Regions from separate parts of the Lysinibacillus sp. AR18-8 genome, predicted to be linked through region 3. Evidence: riboswitches for the same ligand, from Rfam matches in the RefSeq annotation. Region 3 holds a riboswitch; each other region holds the start of a gene.
What was found. Region 3 has a riboswitch for cobalamin ahead of BFM98_RS05280 (glutaredoxin family protein). Riboswitches for the same ligand answer to the same signal wherever they lie in the genome.

Region 1 (2,271 bases), on a different contig from region 3:
CTCAGGATAGATTGCTTTTGCTAATTCTTCTAGACCTTCAGCTAAACGTGGCCCTTGACGACTTGTCGTACTTTCATCTACCTGCACAATCGCATTATTTTTTACGGCATTAATCGTATCAAAGCCCGCACGTTTTGGTATTTTCGTTAAAATATCTGGTACATAATGATATGTCACCACGATGACATCTGGATTTTTTGCGATAATTTGTTCTGCATCAATTTTATACCAATTATCGCCATCTACAGCTACATTCTCTGCATTGATCATTTCAAGCATAGCGTTCATAAATGTACCATTGCCAGCTGTATAAATATCTGGCTCATCTGATGCTTCAACTAACACTTTTTTGGGTTCAACATCCTTGACTTTAGACAAAACTTCTTCTACTTTTGCCTTCATATTAGCGACAATTTTTTCTGCCTCTGGTAATTTCCCTGTAGCACGTCCAAGTTGCTCAATTGTTGTATATGTTTCATTAAAGTCTTGTGCATTTTTTACAACAAATACTTTCAAACCTGCTGATTCAAGCTGTGCAATAGCCTCTTCTGAAAGAGACATGCTAGATTCGTGTGAAAAAACGATATCTGGTTTTAAGGCAATAATTTTTTCAATATCGTATTCCATACCGCCAACCTTATCCTTCTCAGCTGCCTCTGGCGGATAATCGTCGTTGTCCGTAACACCAACTATTTCATCATTTAAACCTAGTCCAAAAAGGATTTCAGTATTACTTGGAATAAGTGAAACAATTTTCTCAGGAGGTGCTTCAAGTGTAATGTCCTTACCAAGGGCATCTGTTATCGTCATTGGGAATGTTGCTTCATCCACCTGTGCTGTTTCTTGCTGTGTTTGCTGCTCGTTAGATGGCTTGTTATCTTTTGCTTCCTGCCCACAAGCAGCTAGCAAGCCTACTGCTAAAAATGCTGATAATCCTATTTTCCAAAATTTCTTCATGTGAATCCTCCTTCGTTGATCCGTGCGACATTTCGCTTTATTCTACATCAAAATAAAACCCCTCATCTTTGATCGATGAGGGGGCAAAATCGCACCAAAAAAACTGATACAAAATCCACCACCCTATCCTCGTAGGTTGTCATGTCGTTATAAAGGCAGGTCTCCTGGCTAGTGCTACTTGCGATTTTTCAAGCCTTCCCGAAATCTTCAGTGGCATCATTTGAAAAAACTCACACTTACAGTGGCGGGACCGCATCGGAATTACACCGATTTCCCTTTTCACTTTACTTAAGTAAAGAACCTTTATAATATTCAGTTGATTTCATTATACATGAAAATGAAAAAAGTCGCCTCCATTCAAGACGACTCCCCGGCCATTATACAATTTCAGAAAAGTATTGGACTGTTTTCATTTGAGCACCCATTTCTCTTAATGACCATGTCTGTTCTAAATAAACGTCCGCTAGTTTTTCATATTTCCCACCAAATTTATGTGCCCACTCAACCGCTATGACACTTTCATAAAGGTGAGCCATTTTTTCCGCCATACCCTTAGATTCAAAAGTTTTCGTTGCCTCGTCTAAAGCGCTAAAAATTTGCAGTTTCACAGACATATTCGCCAATTGTTCTTTAACGATTTGTACTAGTGAGCTGTCAGCTAATTTGTCTAATCGTTCCTCCATCTCCTGTACAAACAGTTCATGAGCATGAAACTTATCTACTAAACGAATGAGTTCTAAGGCCAAAATATTAGCCGTACCCTCCCACACCGTTAACACTTGGGCGTCTCTTAATAAGCGGGGCGTTACAAAGTCTTCTATATAGCCATTACCTCCGTGTAATTCAATTGCCTCACTAGCATAATGAACAGCTTGCTCTGCTGTTTCCTTTTTCATAATGGCAATATATAAACGATTCATAATAAGATCTTGCTGAGTTCCCTGTCCACTTGTCACTTTATCGTATAATTGGATAAGATCAAAAACTGTCGCTACTTCCACGTGCAACTTAGCTGCAAATTTCCCTAAAGTATCCTGAATCATAGGGTACTGTGTTAAGGGCTTGCCAAATGCATGTCGATTGCTTACATAATGTTTTGCCTCTAAGAAGCCGCGACGCATAATACCAATTGAAGCGACTGCATTACAAATTCTAGAGAGATTTAGTGCTTCTAGCATATAATAAATCCCTTTATTTTGCTCCCCTACAACATAGGCAAGTGCACCATCAAATTCTACCTCACCAGAGGGAACTGCCCGAACGCCTAGCTTATCTTTCAGTCGGCGAATACGTAAATGATTTGTTGTTCCATCT
Region 2 (2,271 bases), on a different contig from region 3:
ATTATCTAGTTCGGAAGCCTAATGGCGAAATTTTATCGATGGAAACATATCGTGGAAAAACAATGTTAATTGTTAACACGGCAAACCAATGCCGATTTACATATCAATTTGAAGACTTACAGAAAATGTATGATAAATATGGAAAAGAGAATTTTGTAGTTCTTGGATTCCCTTGTGATCAATTTGGCCATCAAAATCCTGAAGATGGGGAGGAAACTAAGCATCTATGCAAGGTAAACTATGGGGTCACATTCCCGATTTTTGAGCTTGTACAGGTAAATGGAGAGGCTACCCATCCACTCTTTAATTATTTAAAGCATGAAGTGGATTACCGAGAGTTTGGGAAGGCAAGTATGCAGGAGAAAATGTTGGCAGAAGCAATTGTTCAACTTGCCCCAAGCTTTTTAGATGGTCGTAATATTCGCTGGAACTTTACAAAATTTCTAGTAGATGCTAATGGTAAGACCGTCGCACGCTTTGAACCAACAGATTCACAGCTCGATATTGAAAAAGCAATTGAAACACTATTATAGTAAATTTCTTAATAATGTAAAAATTTGTTAGGGTTTTCTCTTCAAGTAGAAATAATGCTATATTTTAAAACTGTGTACAGCTATTTTTTCTGAAGCATATATGATAAACTGCTTTACAAATGAAATATTCTTGCAGAATAAAGGTGCTAATTAGCATAATCGGGAATCCGGTGAAAAACCGGAGCTGTTTCCGCAACTGTAAGTGCAGCCATTATAAAGATTTACCACTGTCTCAAAGAAGATGGGAAGGTCCTTTATAACACATTCGTTTCATGTGACGAACTGTACAAGCCAGGAGACCGACCTTTATTTGAACGTATAAAAACTTCTCGGAAGCTAGGAGGATATACGGCAAATACATAGGCTTTGTCTAGTTTGATGGCTCATTATGTTATTTTTGTCGTTCCTTTGCAAAAAGGAGCGACTTTTTTATGCCTTTCAAATAAGAATTTTTCATTATAGAAAATAGGGGGGAAGCAAGTGAAAAAAGATGCCCGTTATTCTTGTTATCCATTTATGCGTGAGAAAGCTTCAACGGTCGATTTTGAAATTCGAACAGATAGCCTGACAACACATCTAGGAGTTGCATTAGCTGCGGTAAAAAAAGAGGATGTTCAAGTTGTTGCTGAGGATTTATTGCTTATGTTACCTATGGCTTATCATGTGAATGGCTCAGTACGTGGGAAATTAGCAGTAACTGAAGAGGATTTATCTTGGTTAAGTGAACGTTATGATTTTTACGTTCGCCATGTGAAGGAAGAGATTCAAAGTTTTGTTTTACCTCAAGGAACAGAGGCTGCTGCAGCCTTACATCTTTGTCGCAGTGAGGCAAAAAAATCATATCGTACTTTACACAAAGTATCAGAAGAACGAGAGGTTCCAGCTATTCTTTTCGATTACCTTGGTTTATTAGCTAATGTATGTTTTGTCATGGCTGTTTTTATGAATCAGCAAGCTGGAATAGCGGAAATACCGTTTATTAGTAAATCCTACCCAATGAAAAAGAAAAAGGAGAATAACAATGAAAAAAGTATTTAATTTCCAATGGCTATCAGTGTTCTTACTTGCACTGGTATTAGCAGGCTGTGGCACTGCTGAAGATACAAAAAATAAAGATGCTTCGCAAGATACACAACAAGCAGAGAAAACAAGCTATAAAGTGACAGATGACCGTGGAGTGGAAATAGCGTTTAATGAAGTACCAAAAACAGTTGTATCTTTACAACCAAGTAATACTGAAATTTTGTTTGCTTTAGGTGTTGGCGATAAAATTGTAGGAGCAACTGAGTACGATACTTACCCAGAGGAAGCACAAAAAATTGAACGTGTCTCTGATACTACGAACTTTAACAGTGAAAGAATTATAGCGTTAAAGCCAGATGTTGTCATTGCTTATACAATCGGTGATAAGGATGCCCTAAAGCCGCTTGAGGACGCAGGAATTAAAGTGTTTGTTATTCAATCTGCGACTACTTTCGACGATGTTTATGGAGATATCGAACAAATTGCTGCTGTGATGGATGTTGCTGATAAAGGAAATAAATTAAACGAAGAGATTAAAGCGAAAATTGCTGAAGTACAAACGAAGGTGAAGGATGTCAAAACGCCGAAAAATGTTTATTTAGAGGTTAGCCCTAAGCCAGACATATATACAGCAGGCTCTAGCACTTTCCAGCAAGAAATATTAGATGCAGCTAATGTTAATAATGTTTTTTCTGACTTGAATAGCTGGGCAAAA
Region 3 (2,271 bases):
AGCCGTGTTTCCTTGAGCTAAATACAAAGCAATAATGACAATACGATCCTCATACTTTTCTAAGATCTCTTCCCCATCACGACTTTTCATAGCATAGCTATCGTAAAATTTGCTTGCGCTCATAAAGGATGGAAAGCGGAAATTATAATCATAGGCTTTCTTGTACAGCTTCTTAATAAATTCCATTTCGTACATGTCGATAAATGCTTTCTCATAGTAGCCCTCATCAACTAAATAGCGGATTTTTTCTTCAATATCTATAAAATAACGCAAACGTACGTTAACATACTCTAAAAAGTAGCGGCGCGTAGCTTCGCGGTCCTTTTCTAACTCAAGTAATCCAGTTGTACTATAACGATTCAGTACGTCATTATTAAGCTTTAAATAGGTTTTCATCTCATTACCCTCGTTTCATAAAACGTTTGTATTGCTTCGTAATCCGTTTGATTACCTCGTAAATCTAATTTCCTTACTAAGGGTACATGATAGGTAGCAGCGATTTTCTCACCAGCAGCGCCAAATACATGATGACCGAAGTTACTATTACCACTGGCAACTACTCCTTTACAAAAATCCCTGTTTTTTTCTAAGAAACGTTGTACCTTTGCTGGAATGTCACCTAAACCATCTGTGTAGGTAATTAAGAGATATGGCTTGTTCAATCGCAATTCTTCCGAGAGCTCGATACATTCTGCCTTTAATTTGGATACAACATTTCGGACATTACCTGTACGACTCGCGTAAACAATCATAGGGCAATCAACTCAATTTGAGAAACAATTTCCTGAACATCTCCTATGAAAGTTTCATTCATCTCTAAAACAGGCACACTTAAAAAACCTGCGTCAATAATCGTTTGCTTTGCTTGTTCATCGTGATCGATGTTAACAATTTCAGCTTCAAGTCCTGCACGTTGTAGTTCAGATTTTACCCATAGGCATTTTGGACAAATTGTTTTCGTATAAAGTTTCATAGAAATCCCTCTTTTCATAAAATAAAAAAGCCTATCTCCTCTAAAGAGATAGGCTAAATGGAAACGTTAACATACCAAAAATACTGACGTTCCCATCTCTTAATCCCCGAAGAAATGATAAATTTGTTTTATAAAGGCAGGTCTCCTGGCTTTGCTTCATTCTCTGATTCCCTTCCCATGCAAATGCACAGTGGTTGCAATCATCGTCAGCTTCACAGTTGCGGGGACAGCGTTGGAATTGTACCGAACTTCCCTTTTAAACTACATGTAGTAGTACCTTTGTAAAACGAACACAATATATAGTTGTTGTTCAATAGTTTTAAGTGTACCATCCTTCAAATGAAAAGTAAATCAAGATTCTAAACTTCTTTATTTTTGGATTATTCAGTATTTTTAATTATGTAGTTCCAAATAGATTACCACTAATCACTTATACCCAAATCAAAAATCTATTTTTAACGATGTACGTGATTTTCTATTAAAATGGATCTAGAATTCTAATTTGAGTTTAAAGAAATCTTCTATTTTATGTACCATTGAAAAATAGTTGTCTCTATCGTAAGTCCTGAAATAATGATCATCTCTTACCCATTTCAAATGATGCTCATTACATTAATAAAGAGCATGCTTTTATCATAACATGCTCTTACCATTCTATCATTGGGATTATAGTCTAACCTTAACCTCAGTCCCGTCCTGAGCTTTGACATCGACTAGCACAAGTCCTTTATAATTTTGTAGTTCCTTGATAATCGGCTTTAACATTTCTTTGTCGATGAGGGGAAAGGTAAAGTCTATTTTCTTTTTATCGAAGTATGCCTTTGTCCACTTATTGGCTTGTTGCTGAATCCATTTAGAAGTTAAAATGGAGAGGACAATGGTTAGCACAGTATAGGGAACAGGGACGGTAAAGCGAACGTCTTTTGCTTTCACTTTTACATGCATCATTCGTCGCCTCTACTCAATGAAGACTGCAACGGAATCTCCGTTTGCTGATTTTATATCTACAATTTGTCCATCTAGTTCATTTTCAATTGCTTCAAGAAGAAGATTGATGTCGATATCTTTTACGTATTTTTCAGATTGCGGAATACTTGCAGCGATGCTGTGTCCTGCCATCAATACGGCTTTGACAAGTTTAATTGGTAAATTTACCGTGACATTATCATTTTCGGTGGATACAACACGGACCTTTAACGTTTTATCTAAATACTTTGTTTTTTCCACAAATTTATTCTCTGATTCTTCTTTCTGTTGTAGCACTTGAATCAGCTCTGATCCTTTATCCGCATCAATTT

Region 1: another riboswitch for cobalamin. It lies ahead of BFM98_RS07150 (ABC transporter substrate-binding protein); the one in region 3 lies ahead of BFM98_RS05280 (glutaredoxin family protein).
Region 2: another riboswitch for cobalamin. It lies ahead of BFM98_RS17100 (hypothetical protein); the one in region 3 lies ahead of BFM98_RS05280 (glutaredoxin family protein).

The regions. Positions count from the first base shown of each region.
Region 1 is NZ_MDGU01000008.1:112,239-114,509, forward strand. It holds gene BFM98_RS07150 (ABC transporter substrate-binding protein) at 1-957, opposite strand, end outside; cobalamin riboswitch at 1,095-1,277, opposite strand; gene BFM98_RS07155 (acyl-CoA dehydrogenase family protein) at 1,335-2,271, opposite strand, start outside.
Region 2 is NZ_MDGU01000023.1:164,485-166,755, forward strand. It holds gene BFM98_RS17095 (glutathione peroxidase) at 1-533, shown strand, start outside; cobalamin riboswitch at 658-855, shown strand; gene BFM98_RS17100 (hypothetical protein) at 1,014-1,571, shown strand; gene BFM98_RS17105 (ABC transporter substrate-binding protein) at 1,555-2,271, shown strand, end outside.
Region 3 is NZ_MDGU01000006.1:113,046-115,316, forward strand. It holds gene nrdE (class 1b ribonucleoside-diphosphate reductase subunit alpha) at 1-396, opposite strand, end outside; gene nrdI (class Ib ribonucleoside-diphosphate reductase assembly flavoprotein NrdI) at 393-752, opposite strand; gene BFM98_RS05280 (glutaredoxin family protein) at 749-973, opposite strand; cobalamin riboswitch at 1,092-1,269, opposite strand; gene BFM98_RS05285 (hypothetical protein) at 1,640-1,921, opposite strand; gene BFM98_RS05290 (SHOCT-like domain-containing protein) at 1,931-2,271, opposite strand, start outside.